2 regions of the Streptomyces poriticola genome follow, and region 2 is predicted to be linked to the other one. Evidence: riboswitches for the same ligand, from Rfam matches in the RefSeq annotation. Region 2 holds a riboswitch; the other holds the start of a gene.
The links. Region 2 has a riboswitch for cobalamin ahead of metE (5-methyltetrahydropteroyltriglutamate--homocysteine S-methyltransferase). Riboswitches for the same ligand answer to the same signal wherever they lie in the genome.
Positions count from the first base shown of each region.

Region 1 (14,641 bases), on a different contig from region 2:
ACGGTGGGCCCGTCCTCGTACGCGAAGGAGGCGCCCCGCAGGGCGACGAGCTCGGAGTCGCTCACGTCAGCGGCCTTTCCAGTAGGAAGGTGAGGACGGCCAGCACCGCGAGCAGCACACAGCTCGCGGCGGTGAACGGCACCGACACCCGGGCCTCGGGCACCAGCACGCGCAGCGTGCCGTCGTAGCCGCGCCCGGCGAGCCCCGTCTGCAGCCGCGCCGCCCGGTCGAAGGACCGCACGAACGCCGTGGCGCCGAGCCCGGCCAGTGAACGCCAGGCCGCGGCCCGCGAGGTGTGCCCCAGCCGGGCCGCCTGCGCCTGCCGCACCCGGCGCACCGAGTCCAGCAGCAGAAAGCTCATCCGGTACGTCACCAGCGCCACGTCGACCACCGGTGCGGGCACCCCGGCCCGCACCAGCCGCGGCAGCAGGTCGGACATCGGGGTGGTGAACGCGAACAGCAGCACCCCGAGCGAGGCCGCCGAGGTGCGCAGCAGCAGCCCGCCCGCCCGCGCCGGACCGCCGTCGGCCGGTGACAGGAACGCGTCCGGACCGCCGACCTGCACCAGCAGCGGCAGCGCCCCGGTGACACAGAAGCCGAGCGGCACCCGCCAGGCCCGCCACAGCCGGCGCGCCGGCACCCCCGCCGGGCCGAGCAGCACCGCGAGCGCCGTCACCAGCACCAGTGCCGCGCCCGGCCAGGGCGGCAGCGAGATCGCCAGGAGGGTCAGGCCCAGCCCGAGCACGGCCTTGTCCACGGGATGGCGGCGGCGCCAGCGACTGCTGTGCGCCGCCGCGTCGATCGGCAGCACTCAGTCCCCGGCGGGGGCGTCCTGCGGGGCGGCCAGGGCCCGTTCCTCGCCCTGCCGCCTGCCCCGGCGCAGCCCGAAGTAGTAGGCCAGCACCCCGGCGCCGAGCGCCGCCTGCAGGGCGAACAGGGCGGACTCGATCTCCCCGGACGGCGGTTCGTACAGCGGCGAGAACCACGGCTCGTAGTCCGGGTCGATCTCGGTGATCGCCGTCTCCGCCTCGCCGTCCGCGCCGGCGAACGGCTCCTCCTTGTGGTCGCCGAGCCCGAACACGAGCGGGATCACGGCGAGCGCGGCCACCGCGAGCAGCAGCAGGGCGTTGATCCGTGTGTTGCGCTTCACTGGGCCACCGCCTCCTGGTCGGCCTGCTCGGACTTCTTCTTCGGCCTCGTCAGCAGCACGCCCAGCCGGGTCAGTTCGCCCTTGCTGGAGCGCACCAGCAGCCGCATCACCAGCACCGTGAGCAGGCCCTCACTGACCGCGAGCGGGACCTGGGTGACGGCGAAGATCGAGCCGAACTTGCCGAGCGCGCCGGCGAAGCCGCTGCTCGGGTCCGGGAAGGCCAGCGCCAGCTGCACGGAGGTGACGCAGTAGGTGGACAGGTCGGCGACGAACGCGCCGAAGAACACCGCGACCATCAGCGGCACGTCGTAGCGGCGCAGCAGCTTGTAGACGGCGTATCCGGCCCAGGGGCCGACGATCGCCATGGAGAAGACGTTGGCGCCGAGCGTGGTCAGCCCGCCGTGCGCCAGCAGCAGCGCCTGGAACAGCAGGGTGATGGTGCCCAGCACCGCCATCACCGGCGGCCGGAACAGGATGGCGCCCAGCCCGGTGCCGGTCGGGTGGGAGCAACTCCCGGTGACCGAGGGCAGTTTCAGCGCGGACAGGACGAACGTGAAGGCCCCGGAGGCGCCGAGGAGCAGAGTGCTCTCCGGATGCTCCCTGACCTCGCGGGTGAGTGACCGTACTCCGTGGACGACGAACGGCGCAGACGCGGCGCCCCAGGCGACCGCGTGCGCCGGAGGCAGAAAGCCCTCGGCTATGTGCATGGCTCGGCAGACCCTCTCCAGCACCTCGTGGATGGTTGACGCGCCTCGGCCGGTCTCCTGGCTGACGGGTACCACCGCCCGCACTCCGCCTTCCCGGGTCCGTGAGGACCCAGTGGCTGCCCGCGAGGGCCGGAGCCGGACTTCCCGATCACAGTGGCGAGGGCCGCACCGGCATCACACCGGATTTCCCGTTCACCGAGGCGTGGTGACAGTAGTGCGGCGGGGTCCCGCTGACAAGGGCGTGCCCGGCGCTCGGAACGAGGTCACGCGCCCGATGTGCGCCGTCACCCGGGCCGGTCGCGGTCGGTCCGTTCCGCCCGCCGGACCGCCAACTCGCGCATCCACTGGCCCAGCGCGGTGGCGCCGGCGGTGAGGAACACGAAGGTGTACAGGATCTGCACGATGGTCACGACGCGGGCCGTCTGGCCCCGCGGGGTGATGTCGCCGTAGCCGACGGTGGCGAGCGTGACCACGGTGAAGTACAGGGCGTCGAGCCGGGTGTGCAGCCCCGAGAACTGGCCCGGCTGATGGGACAGCGCATAATACGCGGCGGCGAAGACATGTACGGCCAGTACGGTGAGCAGGGCGATGGCCAGGCCGGGCCGGGCGCCGGGGCGTTCGGCGAGCACCTGGCGGACCTGGCGCAGCAGCAGCAGCGCGACGAGCGTGAGCACCAGGCAGAACACCACCCAGCTCAGCACGGGGTGCTGCGGGCCGAGATGGTCCAGCGGCAGCAGGAAGTAGGCGACGACCACGAGCGCGGCGAGGACCGTGCGCGGCAGCCAGGAGCGGGCGGTCCGCCAGGAGCCCGGCCAGGGCCTCCGCCGGGAGCCCCTCCCGAAGTCCCGTCGGGAGTCCCGTCGGCCGGTCACCGGGCCGCCCCCGCCGCCCCGGCCGTGTCCGTCGCCCCCTCGGGCCGCTGCCGCCGCACCAGCTGGCCGACGATGAAGGCGACGACCGACGCCGCGACGATCAGCGGCATCTGCTCGGCGGCGTCCCCGCCGAGCAGGAGCGCCGCCAGCACCGCGCTGGCCAGCGGCAGCCCGGTGGTCGCGGACGCCGCGGCGGCGATCCCCAGTCCCAGGGCCGGCGCCGTACCGAACCCCGGCAGCCCGGAGAAGGCCGTGGCCGTCGCCGTGCCCAGCAGCACCGCGGGGAAGATCGGGCCGCCCCGCAGACTGCCCAGCGAGACGGCCCACGCCAGCCCCTTGCAGGCGACCAGCGCGACCAGCGCGCCCACCGACCAGGCGTGCGGATCCGCGGCGAGCTCGGCCAGCGTGGCCTGCCCGGACAGCGCGGCCTCGGCCGGGGAGCGGCCCGTGATCAGGGCGTAGGCGGTGATACAGACACCCACGGCGGTGGCGCAGGCCACGGTGCGGGCGGCCTTGCTGCCCCGCCGGGTGAAGCCGACGGTGGAGCGGCCCAGTTCACGTCCCAGGGTGACCAGCACCGCGATCAGCGCCGCCACCGGCAATCCCCACAGGAAGTCGCCGACGTCCGGACCGGCCGCCGACGGGAGCTCGCCCAGCGCGAGTGCACCGGTCTCCAGGCCCGTCCAGTCGCCGAAGCCGGTGAACACCAGCGCGCCCGCGGCGCTGGCCAGCAGGCAGGGCAGCAGCAGTGCCACCAGCCGGGCGCCGCCCAGCCCGGCCCCCTCGATGAGCAGCACCGCCGCCGCGATCGGCCCACCGAGGATGGTGGAGATGGCCGCGGTGGACCCGGCCGTCGCCACCACCGCCCGCGCCTTCGCATCCGCCGCGGCCGACCGCCGCACCGCCAGCAGCGCCAGCCCGCTGCCGATCGCCAGCAGCGGCGCCTCCGGGCCGAGCACCACCCCGAGCGGCAGCGTCGCCAGCGCGGCCAGCACCGTGCCGGGCAGCTCCTTCGGACCGACCGGCGCACCGCCCAGACCGTTCACCGGCAGATGGCCGCCCGAGCCCGGGACCCGGGTCACGATCGGTGCCAGGATCAGCCCGGCCAGCACCAGCGCCGGCAGCGGCCACCACCAGGGCGGCCCGGCGTAGCCGAGCGCCTCGGGCGCCGACTCCCACACCCAGTGCTGGAGCAGGTGCTGGAGCCCGACGAAGAAGAAGCACGCGAGGGCGATCGGCACGCCCAGCAGCACACACAGCAGCAGCAACCGCAGATAGCCGCGGCTGAGCACGGTGTCGCGCAGTGACTGCTCGGCCTGCGGCACGGCCGCGTTCGCCGGCGCGCTCATGTGGTCCTCCGGGGCTCCCCGACGGCATGTGGGGCCAGTCAACGCGAGGCCCGCACCGGCCGCATGTTCTGGCCTCCGACCCGGGCTCACCCGTCCGGCGCATCCCGCATGGCCGTATGCCGCCGCTCCGCGCAGGCTCGGAGGACCCGTGAGAAAGGACGCCGCTCATGAGCCAGCACGACGCACCTTCCCCCGGTACGCCCCCCGCAGGCACCCCCTCCTCCGGCGGCACCGCGCCCCCGCGGACGCGCACGGACCGGGAGAGCGGATGGGTGGCCGGCGGCGTCGTCTTCGCGGGCGTCCTGCTGCTGTGCAACGGCGCCTTCGCGGTGCTGCAGGGCATCGCGGCCATCGCCGAGGACGACGTGTACGCCCAGGTCGGCGGCTACGTCTACGAGTTGGACCTCACCGGCTGGGGCGTCGTCCACGTGATCCTCGGCGCGCTGCTCCTCGTCACCGGCTACGGCCTGCTGAAGGACATGACCTGGGCCCGCGTCGCGGGCATCGTGCTGGCCGCGCTCAGTCTGATCTCCCAGTTCCTGTTCCTGCCGTACGCGCCCTTCTGGTCGGTGGTCCTGATGGCGATCGACGTCTTCGTGATCTGGGCGCTGGCCAGCCGCCAGGAGCCGGCCGGCAGCCAGGCGCAGGCGGGGCGTACGGTCTGAGCGGACCGGCGCCCGCGACCGGACCGGGGGGGGGGGTCGCGGACCGTGTCGCAGTTGGGCCGAACGGGTGACATGGCGTAAGAATTGGCTGGTGCAGGCAGCGAAGGCGAGTCGGAACGGGGGGAGCCGGTGAACAGCCACGACGTCACCGATGAACAGTGGGAGGGGCTCGCCCAGGTCGTTCCGCTGCGCGGGCGGGACGCATGGCCGTCCTCGGTGGGGCACCGCGCCCTGCCGGAGGCCGAGACGGAGGCACGCCGCCGGTTCGTGGTGCTGCGCGTCAACATCTTCGCGGACGCCCGCGACGTCGCCGAGACCCTGATGGCCGGCATCCCGGTGCTGCTCGACCTGACCGGCGCGGAGACGGAGGTCGCCAAGCGCGTCCTCGACTTCAGCACCGGCGTGGTCTTCGGGTTGGCCAGCGGGATGCACCGGGTCGACCGCAACGTCTTCCTGCTGACCCCGGCGGGCATGGAGGTCAACGGCCTCATGGAACAGGCGGGCGCCCCGGGCATCTGACGCCGGGCAGGCCCGCGCGCGGAAGCCCGGCCCGCGCCGACGCCCCACCCACCGGCGGCCAGGACCAGTCCGCCCGTGTACGGCGCCGGCCCAGGACACCCACCGACGGCGGACCGCGCCGCTGCCGGGGGCGGGTACCCACCGGTCCCGGGGGGTGCCGCTGGGCGGCGCCCCTCATCCGGACCGTACCGCTTCGGCTGGGGCGGCCGTCCCCGTCCGACCGCGGGTGCCCGCTGCCGAGGCCGGGCGGCCCCCCGCCCGACCAGGGCGGTCGTGCTTCCTCCAGCGCCTCGAGGGCCTTGGAGGTGCCCCAGGGCCGCACGGGTGGGTGCGGGCGGCACCGCGTCGGCGCCGGGCTGGGCCCCCGACCATGCGGTCGTCGCACCGCCGCCGTCCCCGTAACCGGCGGGCGGCGGCGTGCCGGGTACCCTCGGCGGAGTTGCCGCCGGCGCCACCGGGCGTGAGCCTCCCGGCCTCGGCCGCAGGCCCCCGGCCCCCCGCAGGCAGGCGTACCCGCCCCCGGCGGGCGGGCCCTCGGCGCGGGCGCCACCCTGCGGCCGGCCGCCGCCCCGAGCCGGTGACCGGCGTCCGCCGCACCGGGCAGGTGCCCGGCACTCGTCACCCCGGGGCAGGTGACCGGCGTCAGCCGACCCGGGCGAGTGACCCGGGGTCCGCCGCACCGCGCTCCGGTCCCCCGAACGTGGGAAGGCCCCCGGGGCGGAACGGTTCGCCCGCCCTCCGCGGCCCTACGGTCCGGGCATGCCCGTGCCCGACGCGCCGTCCCCGCAGGCCACCCCCTCCGCACCTGCCCCCGGGGCACACCCGGAGCGGCGGCCCTGCGTCACCGAGCTGCGGTTGGCCGCCTTCGCCGGCCTGCGGCGCACCGCGCTCCGCCTCGGCCCGCTCACCCTGCTGACCGGCCCCAGCGGCTCCGGCAAGACCAGTGCGCTGCGGGCGTACGAGGCGCTGGCCCGGCTCGGCGGCGGCGCCCCGCTGGGCATGGTCTTCCCCGACCCCGTCTCCTGCGTGCCCGACGGCGCCCGGCCCGACGCACAGCGCCGTCGCGGATTCCGGATCGGCTGCACCGCCGACGGACCCGAGGGCCCGGTCCGTCTGGACGTCGCCGTCCAGGCGGAACCCGAACTCCGAATCGTCGGCGAACGGCTGAGCGCCGACGGCGTCGTCCTGCTGGAGACCGCGCTGCGCGATCCCGGGCGGCGCACCGTACAGGCCGCCTGGCACACGGCCGGACCGGCGCCGGTGACCCGCGCGCCGCTGCCGGACGACCGGCTCGGCACCACGCTGCTGCCGCTGCGCGTGGCCGGCAAGACCGACGGGCAGCGCCGCGTGCTCGCCGCCGCCGAGCAGACGGTCGTCGCCCTGCGCTCGGTGTTCGCCTGCGACCCCCGGCCCGGCCGGATGCGCGATCCGGTGCCGGCCGGCACGGGACGGCTGCTGCGCGGCTGCGACAACCTCGCCGACGTGCTGTGGCGCACCCGCGCCGAATGCGGGCAGCGGTACGCGCAGTTCGTCGCCGCGGTGCGCACCGGATGCGCGGGGCCGGTGGCCGACGTGCTGGCCGAGCCGATCACCGGGGGAGCGGTGCGGGCACTGCTCGAGCGGGGCGACGGCACCCGGAGCGGACTCGCCCGGCTCGGCTACGGCGAGGTGCGCTATCTCGCCCTCGCCCTGGTGCTGCTCACCGGGCCGGGTGTGCTGGAGGTCGACCCGGCCGGCGAGGTGCCGGGCGCTCTGCAGACCCTCACGGTCCTGGCCGACGGCTTCGACCGGGGCCTGGACCCGCACCAGCGGGGCGAACTCCTCCGGCTGGCGGCCCGGATGTGCGAGCGGGGGCATCTGCGCCTGGTCGGCGCGGTCAGCGACGCCTCGTGGGCGCGCGAGGCGACGCGCGGCGTCACGGTGGTACACCTGGACGCGTGACCGATCACCCCCGCGACCTGGCGGCGCTGCAGCGCCGGCTGGCCGAGTTCGCCGCCGTGCGGCACTGGCAGCCGTACCACACCCCCAAGAACCTCGTCACCGCGCTCAGCGTCGAGGCCTCCGAACTCTTGGAGATCTTCCAGTGGTTGACGCCCGAGGAGTCGGCCCGCGTGATGGCCGACCCCGACCGGGCGCACCGCGTCCGCGACGAGGTCGCCGACGTCCTGGCCTATCTGCTGCAGCTGTGCGAGGTGCTCGGCGTCGACCCGCTGGCCGCGCTGGAGGCGAAGGTCGACCGCAACGAGCGCAGGTTCCCGGTACCGCCGAACCCACCCGACAGTCACCCCGAGTAGTCGTCAACCTGCCCGAAACCGATTTGTTGTCCACAGATTTCCGTCTTCCTCTGGCTTTTCGTCCCACAGACCCTCACTCTGGGTAGTGGACAACGGAGTTCGGGCGGACGCGCGTGACTGCGCGTCGAAGGACGGACGGGGGCAGCGCATGGACGCTGTGCGGCTCATCGTGACGAGCAGGCGTGCCCTGACCGCCGGCGGTGATGTGCCGGAGATTCTCGCGGAGGTGTGGCAGGCGCAGGCCCTGGCACAGGCCATCGGCAGCCGGCTCGCGGTCTCCGGGCCACCGGAACTGCGCGGCGAGGCACTGGGGCTGACCGAGCTGGCGGGGCGCGGCTGCGGTGTGCTGCACACGCCGGCGCTGGGCCCGGGTGAGCTGCGCGCCGCCCAGCTCACCGAGCTGGGTGACGCGCGCCAGGCCCTGATGCGCCTCGGCGCGCTGCTCGGGGAGATAGGCATCGCCCTGGTCGGCATCGCCTGCGCGGCGGACGACGAGGGCACCTACTGGCAGTGCATGGAGGCGATCGACGCGGCCGACGAGTGCCGGGACCGTGTCCAGGAGATGCTCCGCAAACTCGCCGACCGGGACGCGGTGTTACCCGAGCGCGAGGCGGGCTGACTCCACCCGCGCTGCCGGACCGGCCGGCTGTGCCTCCGGCGCCGGAGGCCGGACAGACCCTCCGCGTCAGTCCGTGCCGCGCCCGTCCTCGGCCGGTCCGGGTCCCGGACCCGCTCCCGGCGCCGGGGAAGGGGAAGGGGGACCGGGCGGCTGCAGTTCCGCGTCCAGTGCCGACAGGTCCGCGTTCAGGGCCGCCATCAGCTCCTCCATCTGCTGCAGCAGCCCTTTCGGCCGGGCTGCGGCCCCGCCCTGCTGCGGTGCGGTCTCTTCGGACATGACGGCCTCCTCGGCCCCTGGCCCCCGGGGGAGGCCGACACGGTGACACTCCGGCGGTCGCGGGCCGGTGCGGGTGCCGGGCGGTCCGGCTCCGCCCGAGCCAACGATCACCCGTCGGGGCCGGTCACTGGCAGGGTCCCGGCGACGGCGCACCGTTGACGCGATTTCACCCGACCGTGGACACCGCGGCACACACGGCCGTCGACGGACGATCTCCGCCCCTGTTCGAGCAGGCAGGACGGATCCATGGATCTCCGCATCCTCACCGAGCCCCAGCAGGGGGCCGGCTACACACCCTGCTCACCGTCGCCAAGGCCACCGAAGACCTCGGCTTCGACGCCTTCTTCCGCTTGACCCGGCCCGCTGCCGGACCCCGTGACAGGCACCGGAATAAACAAAGGCGCCGGTCGGCCCCGTGTGCGATGGTGTGACCGTCGTCCTGCCGAGCCCCCGGGAGCACTCCCCTGGGGGCTCGCGCACGTACGGCACCCTCGTCATCACCATCCGGCCGGAGAGGCCCGCCGCATGTTCCTGACCATCACCACCACCGGTACCCCCGAACGCCCCGCCACCGACCTCGGCTTCCTGCTCCACAAGCATCCCGGGAAGGCGCAGGCGTTCGACACCTCCTTCGGCACCGCCCATGTCCTCTACCCCGAGGCGGAGCCCCAGCGCTGCACGGCGGCGCTGCTGCTGGAGGTCGACACGGTGGCCCTGGTCCGGCGTGGCAAGGGCAAGGGCCGCGGCGGCGCCCCCGACGCGGCCCTGGCCCAGTACGTCAACGACCGCCCCTACGCCGCCTCCTCCCTGCTCGCCGTCGCCCTGAGCCGGGTCTTCTCCAGCGCCATGCACGGAGCCTGCCGGGCCCGGCCGGAACTGCCCGGCGAGCCGCGCCCGCTGCGCGTCGAGGTGCCCGCACTGCCCGCTCGCGGCGGAGCCGACCTCGTACGGCGGCTCTTCGAGCCGCTCGGCTGGTCCGTCGCCGCCGACCCGGTCCCGCTGGACACCGAGTTCCCGGAGTGGGGCGACTCGCGCTACGTCCGGCTGGTCCTGGAGTCGGAGGCGCTGACCGTCGCCGAGGCCCTGCGCCACCTCTACGTCCTGCTGCCGGTGCTCGACGGCGCCAAGCACTACTGGGTCGCCCCCGACGAGGTGGACAAGCTGCTGCGGGCCGGGGAGGGCTGGCTGCCCGGCCACCCCGAGCACGCGCTGATCACCAGCCGCTATCTGTCCCGGCGCTGGTCGCTGACCCGGCAGGCGATGGAGCGGCTGGAGCTGGTCCGGCTGGCCGAGGCCGACGACAGCGAGGTCGAGGAGGTGGACAACGCCGTCGGGGCGGAGACCGAGGCCGAGCAGAAGCCGACGCCGCTGGCCGTGCAGCGCCGCGAGGCGATCCTCACCGCGCTCCGCGAGTCCGCCGCCGCCCGCGTCCTGGACCTCGGCTGCGGAGAGGGCCACCTGGTGCGGGAGCTGCTCAAGGAGCCGCGGTTCACCGAGATCCTCGGTGTCGACGTGTCGGTGCGCGCGCTGGCCGTCGCCGCCCGCAGGCTGAGGCTCGACAGCATGAGCGAGCGGCAGGCCGCCCGCGTCCGGCTGGTGCAGGGCTCGCTCGCCTACACCGACCGACGGCTCAAGGGGTACGAGGCCGCCGTGCTCAGCGAGGTGATCGAGCATGTCGACCCGCCCCGGCTGCCCGCCCTGGAGTACGCCGTGTTCGGCGCCGCCCGCCCCGGCACCGTCGTCGTCACCACACCCAACGTCGAGTACAACGTGCGCTGGGAGACCCTTCCGGCAGGTCATGTCCGCCACCACGACCACCGCTTCGAGTGGACCCGCGCCGAGTTCCGCGACTGGGCGCGGGCGGTGGCCGGACGGCACGGCTACGCCGTGGAGTTCCGCGCCGTCGGCCCCGACGACCCCGAGGTGGGCCCGCCCACCCAGCTGGCCGTGTTCACCCTGAAAGCCGAGACCGAGACCGAGACCTCAACCGAGACCGCAACCGAGACCGCGAACGAGAAGGGAGCGACGGCCGCATGACCGGCGACACGACCACCGAGACCCGCACCGCACAGGGCCGCACCCTGCCGGTCACCGACCTTTCCCTCGTCGTGCTGATCGGCGCCTCCGGCTCGGGCAAATCCACCTTCGCCCGCCGCCACTTCAAGCCGACCGAGATCGTCTCCTCGGACTTCTGCCGCGGGCTGGTCTCCGACGACGAGAACGACCAGAGCGCCACCCGCGACGCCTTCGACGTGCTGCACTACATCGCCGGCAAGCGGCTCGCCGCCGGCCGCCGCACCGTCGTCGACGCCACCAGCGTGCAGCCCGACGCCCGGCGGCAGCTCGTCGAGCTGGCCCGCGCGCACGACGTCCTGCCCGTCGCCATCGTGCTGGACGTGCCCGAGGAGGTCTGCGCCGAGCGCAACGCCGCCCGCACCGACCGGGCCGACCTGCCGCGCCGGGTGATCCGGCGGCACGTCCGCGAACTGCGGCGCTCCCTGCGCCACCTGGAGCGCGAGGGCTTCCGCAAGGTGCACGTCCTGCGCGGGGCGGAGGAGGCCGAGCGGGCCACCGTCGTCACCGAGAAGCGGCTCAACGACCTGACCCACCTCACCGGACCGTTCGACATCATCGGCGACGTCCACGGCTGCGCCGCCGAACTGGAGACCCTGCTCGGCAAGCTGGGCTACACCGACGGTGTGCACCCCGGGGGCCGCACCGCCGTCTTCGTCGGCGACCTCGTCGACCGCGGCCCGGACAGCCCCGGCGTGCTGCGCCGCGTCACGGCCATGGTCAGGTCAGGCAACGCCCTGTGCCTTCCCGGCAACCACGAGAACAAGTACGGCCGGCACCTCAAGGGCCGCACGGTGCGGCTCACCCACGGACTCGCCGAGACCGTCGAGCAGATGGCCGGCGAGAGCGAGGAGTTCCGCGCCGAGGTGCGGGAGTTCATCGACTCGCTGGTCAGCCACTACGTCCTGGACGGCGGCCGGCTGGTGGTCTGCCACGCCGGGCTGCCGGAGAAGTACCACGGCCGCACCTCAGGGCGGGTCCGCAGCCACGCCCTGTACGGCGACACCACCGGCGAGACCGACGAGTTCGGGCTGCCGGTGCGCTACCCGTGGGCCGAGGACTACCGCGGCCGGGCGGCCGTCGTCTACGGCCACACCCCCGTCCCGGAGGCCACCTGGCTGAACAACACCATCTGCCTGGACACCGGTGCCGTTTTCGGCGGCAGGCTCACCGCGCTGCGCTGGCCGGAGCGGGAGACCGTCGACGTGCCCGCCGAGCGGGTCTGGTACGAACCGGTGAAGCCGCTGCGCACCGAGGCACCCGGCGGGCACGACGGCCGGCCGCTGGATCTGGCCGACGTGCACGGCCGCCGCACGGTGGAGACCCGGCACGCCGGCCGGGTCACCGTCCGCGAGGACAACGCCGCCGCGGCCCTTGAGGTGATGAGCCGCTTCGCCACCGACCCGCGGCTGCTGCCCTATCTCCCGCCGACCATGGCCCCGGCCGCCACCTCGCGGGAGGACGGCTACCTGGAGCACCCGAAGGAGGCGTTCGCGCAGTACGCCGCCGACGGTGTGGCCCGGGTGGTGTGCGAGGAGAAGCACATGGGCTCGCGGGCGGTGGCGCTGGTGTGCCGGGACGCCGACGCGGCCCGTGCCCGGTTCGGCGTCGAAGGGGGCCCGGCCGGCGCCCTGTACACCCGTACCGGCCGGCCGTTCCTCGACGACGCGTCCGTCACCGGGGAGATCCTCGGCCGGCTGCGCACCGCCATCGGCGGGGCCGGACTGTGGGACGAGCTGTCCACCGACTGGATGCTGCTGGACGCCGAGCTGATGCCGTGGTCGCTGAAGGCGTCCGGCCTGCTGCGCTCGCAGTACGCGGCGGTCGGCGCCGCCTCCGGCGCGGTGTTCCCCGGCGCGCTGGCCGCGCTGGAGGGCGCCGCGGCCCGGGGCGTCGACGTCGCCGATCTGCTGGCACGGCACCGGGGGCGGGCCGCCGACGCCGCCGCGTTCACCGACGCATACCGGCGCTACTGCTGGCCGACGGACGGTCTGGACGGCGTCCGGCTGGCGCCGTTCCAGATCCTGGCCGTCCAGGGCCGCAGCCTCGCCGCCCTGCCGCACGACGAGCAGCTCGCGCTGATCGACCGGCTGGTCGAGCACGACGGCACCGGCCTGCTGCACACCACCCGCCGGCTGTACGTCGACACCGCGGACGCGGAGTCGGTGCGGGCGGGCGTCGACTGGTGGCTGGAGATGACCGGCCGGGGCGGCGAGGGCATGGTCGTCAAGCCGCTCGGCGCGCTGGTCCGCGATGCGGAGGGGCGCCTGGTGCAGCCCGGCATCAAGTGCCGGGGCCGCGAGTACCTGCGGATCATCTACGGTCCCGAGTACACCCGGCCCGACAACCTGGCCCGGCTGCGGCAGCGGTTCCTGAACCACAAGCGGTCCCTGGCGCTGCGCGAGTACGCCCTCGGTCTGGAGGCCCTGGACCGGCTGGCGGACGGCGAGCCGCTGTGGCGGGTGCACGAGGCGGTCTTCGGCGTCCTGGCGCTGGAGTCGGAGCCGGTGGACCCCCGGCTGTGACACCGCCGCCGGCCCCGGTCGCGCACGGAGCGTGACCGGGCCCGGTGGTGCGGGCGCACACGGGCGGTGCACGGGGGCACGGGTCCGCGCAAGCGGGGGGTGAACACGCGCCCGGATGGTCAGGATGGAGGCATGGGATTCCATGTCGACTCCGAGGCCGGGCGGCTCAGCCGCGTCATCCTGCACCGGCCGGATCTCGAGCTCAAAAGGCTCACCCCCAGCAACAAGCAGGCCCTGCTCTTCGACGACGTGCTCTGGGTGCGCCGGGCGCGCGCCGAGCACGACGGGTTCGCCGACGTGCTGCGCGACCGCGGCGTCGCCGTCCACCTCTTCGGCGACCTGCTCACCGAGACCCTGGGCCTCCCGGCCGCCCGGGAACTGGTCCTGGACCGGGTCTTCGACGAGAAGGAGTACGGCGTGCTGGCCACGGACCACCTCCGGGCCGCCTTCGAGGCACTGCCCGCCCGCGACCTCGCCGAGGTGCTGGTCGGCGGCATGACCAAGCGGGAGTTCCTGGAGGCGCACGCCGAGCCGGTCTCGGTGCGCTTCCACGCCATGGAGCTGGACGACTTCCTGCTCGGCCCGCTGCCCAACCACCTGTTCACCCGGGACACCTCCGCCTGGATCTACGACGGCGTCTCCATCAACGCGATGCGCTGGCCGGCCCGGCAGCGCGAGACGGTCCACTTCGAGGCGATCTACCGCCACCACCCGCTCTTCCGCGGCGAGGACTTCCACGTCTGGTCCGAGGGGCAGGCCGACTACCCCTCCACGATCGAGGGCGGGGACGTGCTCGTGATCGGCCACGGCGCGGTGCTCATCGGCATGAGCGAGCGGACCACGCCGCAGGCCGTGGAGATGCTCGCCCACAAGCTGTTCGCCGCCGGGTCCGCCCGCACCATCGTGGCGCTGGACATGCCGAAGCGGCGCGCGTTCATGCACCTGGACACGGTGATGACGATGGTCGACGGCGACACCTTCACCCAGTACGCGGGCCTGGGCATGCTCCGCTCGTACACCATCGAGCCGGGCACCGGCGACAAGGAGCTCAAGGTCACCGACCATCCGCCGGAGCACATGCACCGTGCGATCGCCGCCGCCCTCGGGCTCAGCGAGATCCGGGTGCTGACCGCCACCCAGGACGTGCACGCGGCCGAACGGGAGCAGTGGGACGACGGCTGCAACGTGCTGGCCGTCGAGCCGGGCGTGGTCGTCGCCTATGAGCGGAACTCCACCACCAACACCCATCTGCGTAAACAGGGCATCGAGGTGATAGAGATCCCGGGCAGCGAGCTGGGCCGGGGCCGGGGCGGGCCGCGCTGCATGAGCTGCCCGGTCGAACGCGATCCCGTATAAGAATGCCAACAGTCGTATAGTATTCCAGCGGGCTCCCGGCCCGTGTCCCGTGTCCCTGCAGTTCCCCGTATCCCTGGAGCGCCCCCATGGCGACTGTCCCGACCGCCCTCGCCGGCCGCCACTTCCTCAAGGAGCTGGACTTCACCGCACAGGAGTTCCGCGGCCTGGTCGAGCTGGCCGCGGAACTGAAGGCCGCCAAGAGGGCCGGGACCGAGACGCCGTATCTGCGGGGCAGG
Region 1 is NZ_JBAGKH010000016.1:3,972-18,612, reverse strand. It holds gene V5O46_RS20055 (ATP-binding cassette domain-containing protein) at 1-65, opposite strand, end outside; gene cbiQ (cobalt ECF transporter T component CbiQ) at 62-811, opposite strand; gene V5O46_RS20045 (energy-coupling factor ABC transporter substrate-binding protein) at 812-1,150, opposite strand; gene V5O46_RS20040 (energy-coupling factor ABC transporter permease) at 1,147-1,857, opposite strand; cobalamin riboswitch at 1,888-2,072, opposite strand; gene V5O46_RS20035 (potassium channel family protein) at 2,142-2,612, opposite strand; gene V5O46_RS20030 (voltage-gated chloride channel family protein) at 2,726-4,078, opposite strand; gene V5O46_RS20025 (DUF7144 family membrane protein) at 4,246-4,743, shown strand; gene V5O46_RS20020 (cell division protein SepF) at 4,873-5,262, shown strand; gene V5O46_RS20015 (AAA family ATPase) at 6,022-7,203, shown strand; gene V5O46_RS20010 (nucleotide pyrophosphohydrolase) at 7,200-7,556, shown strand; gene V5O46_RS20005 (DUF6099 family protein) at 7,705-8,175, shown strand; gene V5O46_RS20000 (hypothetical protein) at 8,242-8,451, opposite strand; partial or broken gene V5O46_RS19995 (LLM class F420-dependent oxidoreductase) at 8,698-8,801, shown strand; gene V5O46_RS19990 (3' terminal RNA ribose 2'-O-methyltransferase Hen1) at 8,977-10,488, shown strand; gene V5O46_RS19985 (polynucleotide kinase-phosphatase) at 10,485-13,049, shown strand; gene V5O46_RS19980 (arginine deiminase) at 13,182-14,405, shown strand; gene argF (ornithine carbamoyltransferase) at 14,492-14,641, shown strand, end outside.
Region 1: linked by a shared signal. The riboswitch ahead of V5O46_RS20040 (energy-coupling factor ABC transporter permease) and the one ahead of metE (5-methyltetrahydropteroyltriglutamate--homocysteine S-methyltransferase) in region 2 are both predicted to bind cobalamin.

Region 2 (14,641 bases):
GCGCCCGCCCGCTCCCGGGCCGCGCAGGGCCTCAGCCCTCGGCACCCGGCCGGATTCCGGCGACCGCTGCGCACCGCCGACGGCTGGATCGCCCTCGCCGACCACTGCTCGCTCGCGTACGACGTCCGCGACCGGACCACCGCGGAGGCCCTGCGCGGGCTGCGCGACCGCGGCCTGACCGCCGTCCCCGTCGTCACCGACCTCGCCGACCTGCTGTCGACCGGCCCGATCGGCCGCGACGCGCACGGCGCCCCCGTCGTTCCGAACCCCTGGAGCTTCGCATGACCGTGGCCCTCAACGACCTGCTGCCCGCCGAGCTGCGCCGCGCCTGGGCGGTCGACGGCACCTGCCCCGACCTCGACCTGTACAGCCTCTACCGGGCTCGGCAGATCGCCGACCCGCACCGCACCGCGGTCGTCGACGCCAAGGGGAAGCTCTGCTACACCGCCCTGGACCGCAAGGTGCGATGTCTGGCCGCCGGGCTGTCCGGGCTCGGCATACGCGCGGGCGACGTGGTCGGCACCCAGCTGCCCAACGGCCGCGACGCCGTCATCGCCGATCTCGCGCTGGCCGCCCTCGGCGCGGTCGCGCTGCCCTTCCCGGTCGGCCGCGGCCGGGCCGAGGCGGCGTCGCTGCTGCGCCGGGCGGAGGCGGTGGCCGTCGTCGCCGCCACCGAGCACCGGGGCCACCGGCACGCCGCCGACCTGCTGGAACTCGCCGCCGAACTGCCCGCGCTGCGCACCGTGGTCGCCGCCGGGCCGGGCCCGGCGCCCGAGGGCACCGTCGCCCTGAGCGCCCTGCTGCGCACCGGCCCCGCGGCCTTCGTCCCGGCCCGCCCCGACCCCGACTCCGCCGCCCGGATACTCGTCTCCTCCGGCTCCGAGGCCGAGCCGAAGATGGTGGCGTACTCGCACAACGCACTGGCCGGCGGGCGCGGCAACTTCCTCGCCTCGCTGATGCCCGACGGGCAGCCGCCGCGGTGCCTGTTCCTGGTGCCGCTCGCCTCCGCGTTCGGCAGCAACGGCACCGCCGTGACGCTCGCCCGGCACGGCGGCACTCTCGTGGTGCTGGACCACTTCACGCCGGAGGCCGCCCTGGACGCGCTCGCCGCGCACGAGCCCACCCATGTGCTGGGCGTGCCGACCATGGTGCGGATGCTGCTGGACCGGTGGGCGGAGGGCCACCGGCCCCGGTTCGCTCCCCCGCGGGCGGTGGTCGTCGGCGGATCGCCGCTGGACGAGGCCACGGCCGCGGAGGCCCGGCGGGTGTTCGGCTGTCCGGTGGTGAACCTCTACGGCTCAGCCGACGGCGTCAACTGCCACACCGGGCTGTCCGACGAGCCGCTGCGCGGCGACGGCCCCGGCATCCCGGCCGGCCACCCGGACCCGCGCGTCGCCGACATCCGGATCGCCGAAACGGGCGCCCCCGAGCTGCGGGAGGCGCCGCGCGGCCGGGTCGGCGAGATCGTCGCCCGCGGGCCGATGACCCCGCTGTGCTACGTCGCCGCCCCCGACCTCGACGCCCGCTACCGCACCGCCGACGGCTGGGTGCGCACCGGCGATCTCGGCGTCATCGGCGAGGACGGCACGCTGCGCATCGTGGGCCGGCTCAAGGACGTGGTGATCCGCGGCGGGGCCAACATCAGCCCGGCCGAGGTGGAGATCGAGCTGGCCGCGCATCCGCTGGTGCGGGACGTGGTGTGCGTCGGGGTGCCGGACGCGCTGATGGGCGAGCGGCTCGCCGCCTGTGTGGTGCCGCGGGGTACCGCGGCTCCGGCGCTTCGGGAGCTGTGCGCCCATCTGGAGGCGCGCGGCCTGGAGCGGCGCAAGCATCCGGAACGGCTGCTGGTGGTCGCGGAGTTCCCGCTGACCCCGGCGGGCAAGCCGGACCGGGCGCTGCTGCGGGAGCGGTGCGCCGCGGCGCCGGCGCCGGATCCGCTGGCGCAGGCCGTGTGAGGCGGCGGGTGGGTGCGGCCCGGAGCCGCACCCACCGGTACGGCCGAGGGGCCGCCGGGAGACTCCCGGCGGCCCCTCGGCAACTGGCCCCTCGGCAACTGGCGCGGCGGTTCGGGTCAGGAGGCCAGGGCCTTGGTGATGGCGTCCGCCGCGTCCTGGTAGACGCCCATCAGATCCAGGTCCTCGTCGGGGTAGTTGACGATGCCGACCTGCTCGGCACCGGAGTCGGGCAGCACCTTCCCGGTGGACATGTGCACGTTGTCGAGGACGAAGGCGGGCTTCTTCTTGGCCAGTTCGGACAGCTGCTCGGCGGTGACGGCCTCGGGTCCGTAGGTGCCGCGCACCTCGGCACCGGCCATCTCGGCCGACCAGACGGAGAACACCTGGGCGACCACCGCCGGTGCCGTGCCGCCGGGCCAGGCCTGCTTCAGGTCCTTCTGGAGGGTTGCGTACTCGCTCTCGAAGGACGCGTTCCACCGTGCGGCGGCGTCCTCGGTGCCGAACAGCCCGCCCAGGCGGGTGACCTCGGCGCTCGCCCTGCCGGCGGCGTTGTCGAGGTCGACCTCGACCAGTTCGGCGTCCGACCCGGCGGCCTCCTTGATCTTCGCGGCATACGGCTCGAAGGGCGCGTAGAGCACGAAGTCGGCCTCGGCGACCGCGGCGAGGTCGGAGGGCTTGGGGTCGTAGTCCGGGGCGTGCTGGGCGGAGGACGGGACGATGACGGTCACGTCCTCGGCACCGGCTGCCTTGGCGAAGGCACCCTCCCAGGTGGTGGTGGCGACGACGACCGGGGCGTCGCCGCGCTTCGGGCCGGCCGCGCCCTTGTCCTCGGTCGCGGGCTCGTCCGAGCCGCAGGCGGTGGCGGTGAGGGCGAGCGCCGCGCTCAGTGCGACGAGGGCAGGGACACGGACGGTGCGGACGCGGATGCGCGCCATGAGCTGATTCTCCGTTCGGGGACGAGATGGACGGCCAGGACCACGGCCCCGGCCGTCAGGACGAGCACGGGTCCGGGGGGCCAGTCGAGCTTCAGCGCGACGAGGAACCCGGTGAGGTTCACGACGACGCCGATGCCGACGGCCCAGGCGGTGATGGACTTCAGGGAGGTGCCGAGCCGGCGGGCGGCCAGCGCGGGCAGCAGGGTCAGCGCGTCGACGAGCAGCGCGCCGGTCAGTTTGATGGCCCCGGCCACGGACACCGCGACCAGGACCAGCAGGAGCAGGGTGAGCAGGTCGACGCGGACCCCGGAGGCGAGGGCGACCTCGCGGTCGTGCAGCAGCAGGCCCAGGTCCCGGCGCCGCCACCAGAACAGCCCCGGTACGACGACGGCGAGCGCGCCCAGCAGCCACAGGTCGGCCGTGCCGACGGACAGGATGGAGCCCCAGAGCAGGGCGAACGCGCCCTGTGCGTTGACGCCGGACACCGCCAGCACCAGCAGGGCGGCGGCGATCGCCAGACTCATCAGCAGGCCCATCGCGCCGGACAGGCCGTCCGGGGTGCGGGCCAGCGGCGCCACGCCGGCGCCCGCGAGGGCACAGGCGACCAGGGCGCACAGCATCGGGTCCAGGCCGGTCAGCAGCCCGACGGCGATGCCCAGCAGCGCGACGTGCATCATCGCGAACCGCACCGGCATGATGTCCAGCCCGACGATCACCACTCCGACGACGGGCAGTCCGACCGCGGCCAGCAGCAGGGCGGCCCCGGCCCGCTGCACGGGCAGGAGCTGGAGGAGCTCCGCGACGTCGGCGGCGAGGTGGACGGTCACCGCGCCTCCCTGATCCGTCCGGCTGCCATCTCCAGCACCCGGTCGCAGCGGTCGGCGAGCGCCCGGTCGTGGGTGACGACGACCACCGTCACCGGAAGGGACAGCAGCACGTCGGCGGCCTCCTCCTGCCCGGCGAAGTCGAGCGCGGCCGTGGGCTCGTCGGCCAGCAGCACCCCCGCCCCGGCGGCGACGCAGCCGACCGCACGGGCCAGGTACATGCGCTGCAGCTGCCCGCCGGACAGGGTGTGCAGCGGACGCCCGGTCAGGGAACCGACGCCGAGCCGGTCCGCGGCCTCCACGGCCGGTGCGGAAGCGCCGGAGCTGGCCAGCAGCTCGCTCGCGAGCAGCGGGAACCGGCCCGCGGCGGGCTTCTGCGGGATCCAGGCGCAGGCCCGGCGCCGCCACGCCCACTCGGCCGGTGTCGCGGTGCCCCGGCCGCCGACCAGGATCTGTCCGCCGGCCCGGCGGTGCAGGCCCAGCACGGCGCGGACGAGCGTGGTCTTGCCCGATCCGTTGGTGCCGGTCAGCGCCACCCGCTCGCCCGCGGTGACGTCCAGGTCCACTCCGCGGACGGCCTCGACCCGGCCGTGCCGGCAGGCGACGTCGCGCATCCGGACTTCCAGCCCGTTCATCACACCTCCCGTTCGTCTGATGAGAGCAGTCGGGGCGGAAGGGCGATGGGTTCCCGGCCGGCGGTGTCCCACTTCGCCTTCCGGATTCTGGACGCGGTCCGGCGCGCCGGCGGAACTGCCCGTAGTCTGTGCGGTGCAGCTGGTTCGCCCCGTCCGCCAGGCGGGATGCGTCGCAAGAGGGAACCCGGTGGGAATCCGGGACTGCCCCGCAGCGGTGAGCGGGAACGACCGCCGTCATACGCACTGGGCCCGAGGTACGGGGCCTGGGAAGCGACGGCCAGTAGGTGTTCGCGTCGATGGACGGCGCTGACGTGCCCGCGAGTCCGAAGACCTGCCATCTGCCCGCGCGCGAACCACTCGGGCGCGGACATCCCGGTGACCTCGAGGGCGGGTCGGCGAACACACCAGGCGGAGGAGCGCGCTTGCCGCGCACGGTCGTCCCGCCGGGTCCGTCGTCCCTTCGCGCTCTCGTCCCGTCCCCGGGATCTCAGGGATTCATCTCGCGAAGGAGATCTCCGTGACAGCGAAGTCCGCAGCCGCGGCAGCACGGGCCACCGTGTACGGCTACCCCCGCCAGGGCCGGAACCGGGAACTGAAGAAGGCGGTCGAGGGCTACTGGAAGGGCCGGACCGCCGCCTCCGACCTGCACGCCACCGCCGCCGAACTGCGCCGCACCAACTGGCAGCAGCTCGCCGGGGCCGGCCTCGACGAGGTCCCGACCGGCGACTTCTCGTACTACGACCATGTCCTCGACACCAGCGTGATGGTCGGCGCGATCCCCGAGCGGCACCGGGCCGCCGTCGAGGCGGACGCCCTGGACGGGTACTTCGCCATGGCCCGCGGCACCCAGGACGTGGCGCCGCTGGAGATGACGAAGTGGTTCGACACCAACTACCACTACCTCGTCCCGGAACTGGGCCCGGACACGGTGTTCACGGCGGACCCGGCCAAGCAGGTCGCCGAGCTGAAGGAGGCCCTGGCACTCGGCCTGACGGCCCGCCCGGTCCTCGTCGGACCCGTCACCTATCTCCTGCTGGCCAAGCCCGCGCCCGGCGTGGCCGCGGACTTCGACCCGCTGACCCTGCTGGACCGGCTGCTCCCGGTGTACGCGGAGGTGCTCGCCGACCTCCGCGCGGCCGGCGCCGAGTGGGTGCAGCTGGACGAGCCCGCCCTGGTCCAGGACCGCACCCCGGCCGAGCTCAACGCCGCCGAGCGCGCCTACCGCGACCTCGGCCGGCTCACCGACCGGCCGAAGCTGCTGGTCGCCTCCTACTTCGACCGGCTCGGCGATGCGCTGCCGGTGCTCGCCAAGGCGCCGGTGGACGGGCTCGCGCTGGACTTCACCGAGGCCGCCGCCGCCAACCTGGACGCGCTCGCCGCGGTCGGCGGGCTGCCGGGCAAGCGGCTGGTCGCCGGTGTCGTCAACGGCCGCAACATCTGGGTCAACGACCTGGGCGCGTCCCTGACCACGCTGGGCACCCTGCTGGGGCTGGCCGACCGGGTGGACGTGTCGGCGTCCTGCTCGCTTCTGCACGTCCCGCTCGACGCCGCGACGGAACGGGACATCGAGCCGCAGATCCTGCGCTGGCTGGCCTTCGCCCGGCAGAAGACCGCCGAGATCGTCACCCTCGCCAAGGGCCTGGCCCGCGGCACCGACGCCATCGGCGCCGAACTCGCCGCCAACCGGGCCGACCTGGCCTCCCGGGCCAGCTCCCCGATCACCCACGACCCCGCCGTGCGCGCCCGCACCGCCGCCGTCACCGAGGCCGACGCCCGCCGCTCCCAGCCGTACGCGGAGCGCACCGCCGCCCAGCGCGCCCACCTCGGGCTGCCGCTGCTGCCGACCACCACGATCGGCTCCTTCCCGCAGACCGGCGAACTGCGCACCGCCCGGGCGGACCTGCGCACCGGCCGTATCGACGCGGCCGGCTACGAGGAGCGGATCAGGGCCGAGATCCAGGAGGTGATCTCCTTCCAGGAGAAGGCCGGCCTGGACGTCCTGGTGCACGGCGAGCCCGAGCGCAACGACATGGTGCAGTACTTCGCCGAGCAGCTCACCGGCTATCTGGCCACCCAGCACGGCTGGGTGCAGTCCTACGGCACCCGCTACGTCCGCCCGCCGATCCTGGCCGGTGACATCTCCCGCCCCGAGCCGATGACGGTGCGCTGGACGAGGTACGCCCAGTCGCTGTCCGACCGTCCGGTCAAGGGCATGCTGACCGGCCCGGTCACCATGCTCGCCTGGTCCTTCGTCCGCGACGACCAGCCGCTCGGGGACACCGCACGCCAGGTCGCCCTCGCCCTGCGCGACGAGGTCGGCGATCTGGAGGAGGCCGGCACCTCGGTCATCCAGGTCGACGAGCCGGCCCTGCGCGAGACCCTGCCGCTGCGCGCCGCGGACCGGCCGGCGTACCTGACGTGGGCGACGGAGGCGTTCCGGCTCACCACGGCCGGGGTCCGCCCCGACACCCAGATCCACACGCACATGTGCTACGCCGAGTTCGGCGACATCGTGCAGGCCATCGACGACCTGGACGCCGATGTGATCAGCCTGGAGGCGGCCCGTTCCCATATGCAGGTCGCCCGCGAGCTGGCCGCCCACGGCTACCCGCGCGAGGCCGGCCCCGGCGTGTACGACATCCACTCCCCGCGCGTCCCGAGCGCCGAGGAGGCCGCCGAGCTGCTGCGCACCGGCCTGAGGGCGATCCCCGCCGAGCGGCTGTGGGTCAACCCGGACTGCGGTCTGAAGACCCGCGCCTGGCCGGAGACCCGGGCCTCCCTGGAGAACCTGGTCACCGCGGCCCGCACGGTCCGCGGGGAGCTGCCCGCCTCCTGACCGCCCGTGCGGGACCGGGCCGGGACGCCATGAGCGTCCCGGCCCGCCCCGCCGGCTCCGGCCCGCCCCCCGGGACGGGGTCTGGGAGTGGCCCGGGGGCGGCCGACGGATCGAGGGGCGGGACGCGCTGCGGGAGTACTCCGGGGCGCGGCCCGCGGACCGGCTCTCGCGTCGTGTCTGCTCGAATATCCTGGTCACTGTCACTTCGGCGTCGGCCGCGCGGGCCGTCACCTGCTTCACCACGTACCGCGTGGACCGTCATACCGGCGGCATGGTGCCGCCGAGGCCCCCGGTGCAGGTGGAGCGCTACGGCACTACACGGCTGCGTTCCGCAAGGTCGACGGTGAGTGGCGGATGGCCGTGCGCCGGGTGTTCCTGGCCTTCGCCGGGCCGACCGAGCGGCTGGGTGCGGCCGGCGCCGCAGGGGCGCAGCCCACGCCGACGGGGAGCTGACGGACCTGGGAGGGTTCACATGACCGACACCACCACCGGCGCCCCCTGTGTGCTGCTCAAGCACGGCGAGGTGTTCCTCAAGGGGCGCAACCGCAGCCGGTTCACCGAGCGCCTGCACGACAATCTGCGCGTCGCCCTGCGCGGGGTCGGCGGCTCGACCTGGATCAAGACCGCCCAGAACGTCACCGTGCTGGGCGGGCAGGTTCCGCAGGAGGTGCTGGTGGACCGGGCCCGCCGGGTGATCGGCTTCAACTCCGTGGAGCCCGCCGTCCGGGTGCCCAGCACTCTGGACGAGATCACCCGCGCGGCCGTGGAGGCGCTGCGCTCGGTGGCGGCCGAACGGCCGGGGTGCGGGTTCGCCGTCCGGGTGAAGCGCCGCGACAAGCAGTTCCCGCTGAAGTCGTCGGCGATGGAGGTGCGCCTCGGGGCGCGGATCCTTGCGGCCGTGCCGGGGCTTCGCGTGGACCTCGGCTCCCCCGATGTGACCCTGGCCGTGGAGATCGACCGCAGGGAGACGTATCTGTCCTGGGACCGGCTGCCGGGGCTGAGCGGGCTGCCGACCGGGTCGAGCGGGCGGGCGCTGGTGCTGCTGTCCGGCGGCTACGACTCGCCGGTGGCCGCCCACCGGGCCATGCGGCGCGGCCTGGCCTGCGACTTCGTGCACTTCAACGGCGCCCCGTACACCAACCCCTCGTCGGTGTACAAGGCGTATGCGCTGGCCCGGGAGCTCAACCGGTACCAGCCGCCGGGCGCGCTCCATGTGATCGCGCTGGGCCGGGCGCAGAAGCAGCTCGCGGTGGCGGGCGCGGGGCGGCTGCAGGTGGTGGCGCAGCGGCGGCTGATGGTCCGTGCGGCCTCCGTGCTGGCGGCCCGGACGGGTGCGGAGGCGCTGGTGACGGGCGACAGCCTGGGGCAGGTGGCGAGCCAGACACTGGCCAACATCGCCGCCGTCGACGAGGCGTCCGCGCTGCCGGTGCTGCGCCCGCTGATCGGCTGGGAGAAGCAGGAGATCATCGACGAGGCGCGGCGGATCGGCACGGCGGACATCTCGGTGCTGCCGGACGAGGACTGCTGTCAGCTGCTGGCCCCGCCGCGGGTCTCCACCCGCGCCGGGCTGCCGCATCTGCAGGCGGTGGAGAAGCGCCTCGACCTGGACGAGGTGATCACGGCGCTGCTGGACAAGGTCCAGGTGATGCACCCCGGGGACGAGGCCGAGGTCCCGGCGGCGACAGCCGCGGAGTGCGCGGTGCCGCCTGCCGGGGTGAGGTGAGCACTACTCGGGTGCCGGCACCGGTCGCTGCCGCGGGCCGTCGTAGGAGGCCAGCGGACGGATCAGGGCGTTGTGCGCGAGCTGCTCGGTGATGTGGGCGGTCCAGCCGGTGATGCGGCTCATCACGAACAGCGGTGTGAAGGCGGGCGTGTCGAAGCCCATCAGGTGGTAGGCGAGGCCCGCCGGATAGTCCAGGTTCGGGTGGATGCCCTTGCGGTTCAGCATCGCCTCGCGCAGGGCTGCGTGGAGCGTCGCCTTGCGGGTCACCCCGGGGTCGGCGGCGCGGGCCACCAGGCGGTCCAGGGCGTCCTGCATGATCGGGACACGAGAGTCGCCGTGCCGGTAGACGCGGTGGCCGAAACCCATGATCTTCCGCTTGGCGGCCAGCGCCCCGTCCAGCCACTCCTCGGCCCGGCCGGGGTCGCCGATCTCGTCCAGCATGTGCATCACCGCTTCGTTCGCGCCGCCGTGCAGGGGGCCCTTGAGGGCGCCGACGGCGGCGGTGACCGCGCTGTAGAGGTCGGAGAGGGTGGAGGTGACCACGCGCGCGGTGAACGTCGAGGCGTTGAAGCTGTGCTCGGCGTAGAGCACGAGGGAGATCTCGAAGCAGCGGACCGTCTCCGGGTCCGGGACGCTGCCGAAGCACATGTGGAAGAAGTTCTCGGCGTAGCCCAGGCCGGGGTCGGGCGGGATCGGGGCGAGGCCGCGGCGGCGGCGCTGGTCGGCGGCGACGACGGTGGGCAGTCTGGCCAGCAGGGTCAGCGACTTGGCGCGGTGGGCGGCGGGGCTGCCGTCGTCCTCGGTGGGGTCCTCGGCGCCGAAGAGGCTGACGGCGGTGCGCAGCACGTCCATGGGGTGGCAGGTCTCGGGGAGCCGGGCCAGCAGTTCGGAGGTGGTGCGGTCCAGGGGGCGCAGGGCGCGTTCGCGGGCGCGGAAGTCGCGAAGCCGGGCCGGGTCGGGGAGTTCGCCGTACCAGAGGAGGTGGGCGACCTCCTCGAAGGAGCGGCGGGCGGCCAGGTCCTGCACCGGATAGCCGCGGTAGGTGAGGGAGTTGGTCTCCTGGATGACGGTGGAGATGCGGGTGGTGTCGGCGACGACACCGGCGAGGCCGCGGTGGACCTCGGGTGCGGTGGTGGTCATGGGTGCCTGCCTTCGGTGGGTCAGGTGCCGGGCGGGAGGGTGAAGTCGTGGACGGCCGAGTCGAAGGCCGTGTAGTCCGCGTAGCCGAGGAGCTCGTAGAGCCGGGAGCGGGTCTGCATGCGGGGCAGCAGGGCTGCCTGGGTGCCGTCGGCGGCGAGGGTGCGCAGGCCGTCCTCGACCGCGCCCATGGCCAGGCGGAGCAGGGTTACCGGGTACAGGGCGATGTCGTAGCCGAGGTTCTCCAGCGCGCGGGCGTCGAGCAGGGGGCCCTTGCCGAACTCGGTCATGTTGGCGAGCAGCGGGACGGGCACGGCCTTGCGGAACGCCTCGAACTCGGCCTCGTCGGCGAGGGCCTCGGGGAAGACCGCGTCGGCGCCCGCGTCGACGTACGCCTTCGCCCGGTCGATCGCGGCGGCCAGGCCCTCGACCGCGCGGGCGTCGGTGCGGGCCGTCAGCAGGAAGTCCGGGTCGCGGCGGGCGTCCACGGCGGCCCGTACCCGGCGGGTCATCTCCTCGCGCGGCACGACCGCCTTGCCGTCCAGGTGGCCGCAGCGCTTGGGGTTGACCTGGTCCTCCAGGTGCAGGCCGGCCAGGCCCGCGTCCTCCATCAGCTGGACGGTCCGGGCGGCGTTCATCGGTTCGCCGAATCCGGTGTCGGCGTCGACGAGGACCGGCAGATCGGTGACCCGGGCGGTCTGCTGGGCGCGGGCGGCGATCTCGGTGGACGTGGTCAGACCGATGTCGGGCAGGCCCAGGTCGGCGGCGAGGACCGCGCCGGAGAGGTAGGCGGCCTCGAAGCCGGTGTCCTGGATCAGCCGGGCCGACAGCGGGTTGAGGGCGCCGGGCATGGTGAGCAGACGGCTCTCCGCGAGCCGTTCCCGCAGGGCCCGGCGGCGCTGGGACGGTGTGGTGCGGGTGTGCAGCATCAGAACAGGCCCTTCGGCAGGCGCGCGTCGTACGCGGCGGCGGCCTCGCTGTCGGTGGCCGGGAACAGTCCGTCCAGATCGGCGCCGGTCAGCTCGGCGAGATGCTCGGCGGCGGCCAGGAACCGGTCCTGTTCGGCCGGGGCGACGACGTCCTCGGCGAGGGTGCGGAACTTGGCCGCGTAGGCGGGGCGGTCGAAGGGGCGGGCGCCCGCCGGGTGGGCGTCGGCGACGGCCAGCTCGTCCTCGATCACCGAACCGTCGTCCAGGGTGATCACCGCCCGTCCGCCGAAGGCCCGGCGCTCGGGGTCGGGGTCGTGGTAGCGGCGGGTCCAGGCCGGGTCCTCGACCGTGCTGATCTTCCGCCACAGCTCCACGGTCTCCGGGCGGCGGGCGCGCTCGGGGGCGTAGGACCGCTCGTGGTGCCAGGTTCCGTCCTCCAGGGCGACCGCGAAGATGTACGGCACCGAGTGGTCGAGGGTCTCGCGGCTGGCCGTGGGGTCGTACTTCTGCGGGTCGTTGGCGCCGGAGCCGATGACGTGGTGGGTGTGGTGGCTGGTGTGCAGGACGATCGAGCGGACACCCTGCAGCGGGCCGGCCTTCTCGCGCAGCCGCCGGGCCAGGTCGATGATCGCCTGGGCCTGGTACTCGGCGGAGTGTTCCTTGGTGTAGGTGTCGAGGATCGCGCGGCGCGGCTCGCCGGGCCCGGGGAGCCGGACCGTGTAGTCGGACCCGGGGCCGTCGAGCATCCAGGCCAGGAAGCCGTCCTCGCCCTCGTAGATCGGCGACGGGGAGGTCTCGCCGCGCATGGCCCGGTCCACCGCCTCGATCGCCGCCTTCCCGGCGAAGGCGGGGGCGTACGCCTTCCAGCTGGAGATCTCGCCCTTGCGGGACTGGCGGGTGGCGGTGGTGGTGTGCACGGCCTGCTGGATCGCCTGGTACACGGTCTCCGTCGGCAGCCGCAGCAGCGCGCCCAGGCCGCCGGCGGCGGCGGCGCTCAGATGGGCCACGTGGTCGATGCGGTGCGCGTGCAGGCAGATGCCCTTGACCAGGGCGACGTGGATCTCGTAGCCGGCGACGATGCCGCGCAGCAGGTCGGCGCCCGTGCGGCCGGTGTGCTGGGCCACCGCGAGCAGCGGCGGGATGTTGTCACCGGGGTGGGAGTAGTCGGCGGCGAGATAGGTGTCGTGGAAGTCCAGCTCGCGTACCGCGGTGCCGTTGGCCCAGGCGGCCCACTCGGGGGAGACCCGGGCGTGGGCGCCGAAGACCGAGGCACCGGGACCCGCCGCGCGGTGGGCGGTGGCCTGGGCGCGGGCGACGGCGACCGGGCGGCGCAGCAGGGAGGCGACGGCGACGGAGGCGTTGTCGATGACGCGGTTGACGGCCATCGCGGCGCTGTCGGCGTCCAGTTCCTCGGTGGCGGTGGCCACGGACGCCAGCTTCCAGGCGAGCTGGTCCTCGCGCGGAAGCCGGTCGGCGCTGGGGTGGACACGGACGTGGTGCTCGATCACGGGACTCCTCGGTGCGGTGTCGGCGGGTCCTGGCGGTGCTGGCGTGATCGAGACTGCCCTTGCTCCGGCCGCCGGGCCAGCGCTCCCCGGTGCGGAATCGGTACAGCCCCGAGCGGCGAATCTGCGAAAGCTGCGAATTCTGCGGATGATATTTTCGCAAGTGTGTCGCCGTCGCGGTCACTGCGTGCGCGGCACGGCTCACGAGGAGGTGGGACATGGCCCGGCGAGCGGCGGCCCGCAAGATCTACGCCCATGCCAGGCTGCGCAGGCTGCGCCGCGAGCACGGGATGAACCAGGTCGACATGGCCCGCGCCCTCGGCATCTCCACCAGCTACGCCAACCAGATCGAGCAGAGTCTGCGTCCGCTGACGGCTCCGGTGCTGCTGCGGATCGCCGAGGTGTTCGGCGTCGACGCGGAGTTCTTCTCGGAGGCGGACGAGGACCGGCTCGCGGCCGATCTGCGGGCCGCGCTCGCGGACGAGGCCTGCGGGGTGCCGCTGCCCGCCGGGGAGGAGATCGCCGAGGCCGCCCGCGACCATCCGGAGGTGGCCCGCGCGCTGGTGGCGCTGCACCGCCGCTACCGCGACGCCGCCGAGCAGGCCGCCGCCCTCGGCTCACCGGCCACCGGCGGCGGGCTGCTGCCCCCGGGAGAGCCGCACGACGAGGTACGGGACTTCTTCTACGCCCACCACAACCACTTCGAGCCGCTGGACACCGAGGCCGAGCACACGGCCGGGGCGCTGGGGCTGCGGCCGGGCCGGGCCGCCGACCCGCTGGTGGCCCGGCTCGCCGAGCGGCACGGGGTGCGGGTGGTGCAGGCCGCGCCGGGCCGGGCCGCCGACGCCCGGCGGTACGACGCCGACACCGGGCTGCTGTTCCTCTCCCCCTGGCTCGGCGACGGCCGGCGGGCCTTCCAGCTCGCCACCCAGCTGGGCCTGCTGGAGCACGGCCCGCTGCTCGACACGCTCTCCGACGGCGCCACGGAACTGACGTCACCGGAGTCGCGGGCCCTGGCCCGCATCGGCCTCGCGAACTACTTCGCGGGCGCGGTGCTGATGCCGTACACCGCCTTCCATGCGGCGGCCGAGGAGGTGCGCTACGACATCGAGCTGCTGTCCGCGCGGTTCGGCGTCGGCTTCGAGACGGTCTGCCACCGGCTGAGCACCCTGCAGCGCACCGGACGCCGCGGCGTGCCCTTCTCCTTCCTGCGGGTCGACCGGGCCGGGAACATCTCGAAGCGGCAGTCGGCGACCGACTTCCACTTCTCCCGGCTGGGCGGCACCTGCCCGCTGTGGACGGTGTACGAGGCGTTCTCCGCGCCGGGGCGGATCCTGACGCAGGTGGCCGAGATGCCGGACGGCAAGCGGTACTTCTGGATCGCGCGCACCATCACCCGGGGCGGCTACGGGCGGCACGCCCCGCGCGCCGAGTTCGCCGTCGCGCTCGGCTGCGAGCTGCGGCATGCGCACCGGCTGGTCTACGCGGAGGGCGTCGCACTGGACGATCCGCGCGCGGCGACACCGATCGGGCTGGGCTGCCGGATCTGCGAGCGGCGCGACTGCGCCCAGCGGGCCCGGCCCCCGGCGGGCGGGCGGCTGGCGATCGACCCGGACCGGCGCACCCATGTGCCGTACCCGGTGGAGAGCGGCGGCCGGTGACGACAGCGGTCGGTCGGGGCGACGGGCGGTCCCAGGGCAGCGGGTTGAGGGCGACGGCCAGGGCAGCGAGTGGAGAGCCACAGCCAGCCAGGGCCGCGACCGGGGTGGAGGGCAACGGCCAGCCAGGGCCGCGACCGGGGTGGAGGGCGACGGCCGGTCAGGGCGGCAGGCGGTCAGGGGGCCTGCTCGCGGTGGCGGCGCAGCAGCACCGCTATCGCCCGGCGCAGGGAGTCCGCGTCTCTCTCCCCCACCGCAGCCGCGCCACCGGCCTCCGGTGCGGGACCCTCCGTGCGCTCCGCGCCCGCGGACTGCCCGGGGCGGGCGTCCGCGGGAGCCGCGACCAGGTCCTCCAGGTCGCGCAGCAGCCGCTCGGTCCGGCGCATCCGCTCGGACAGGATCCGCACCCGGGCGCTCTGACCGCCTGTCTGGCGGCGGCTCGCGACCAGTTGCTCGTACTCCGCGACCGTCAGGGCGACCGCCTCCCGGCCCCCTAAGGTGATG
Region 2 is NZ_JBAGKH010000004.1:357,276-371,916, forward strand. It holds gene V5O46_RS09260 (CoA transferase) at 1-285, shown strand, start outside; gene V5O46_RS09265 (class I adenylate-forming enzyme family protein) at 282-1,955, shown strand; gene V5O46_RS09270 (metal ABC transporter solute-binding protein, Zn/Mn family) at 2,072-2,890, opposite strand; gene V5O46_RS09275 (metal ABC transporter permease) at 2,839-3,717, opposite strand; gene V5O46_RS09280 (metal ABC transporter ATP-binding protein) at 3,714-4,349, opposite strand; cobalamin riboswitch at 4,473-4,702, shown strand; gene metE (5-methyltetrahydropteroyltriglutamate--homocysteine S-methyltransferase) at 4,867-7,185, shown strand; partial or broken gene V5O46_RS09290 (nuclear transport factor 2 family protein) at 7,259-7,638, shown strand; gene thiI (tRNA uracil 4-sulfurtransferase ThiI) at 7,658-8,908, shown strand; gene V5O46_RS09300 (bifunctional 2-methylcitrate synthase/citrate synthase) at 8,912-10,048, opposite strand; gene prpB (methylisocitrate lyase) at 10,069-10,974, opposite strand; gene V5O46_RS09310 (MmgE/PrpD family protein) at 10,974-12,482, opposite strand; gene V5O46_RS09315 (short-chain fatty acyl-CoA regulator family protein) at 12,698-14,140, shown strand; gene V5O46_RS09320 (hypothetical protein) at 14,314-14,641, opposite strand, start outside.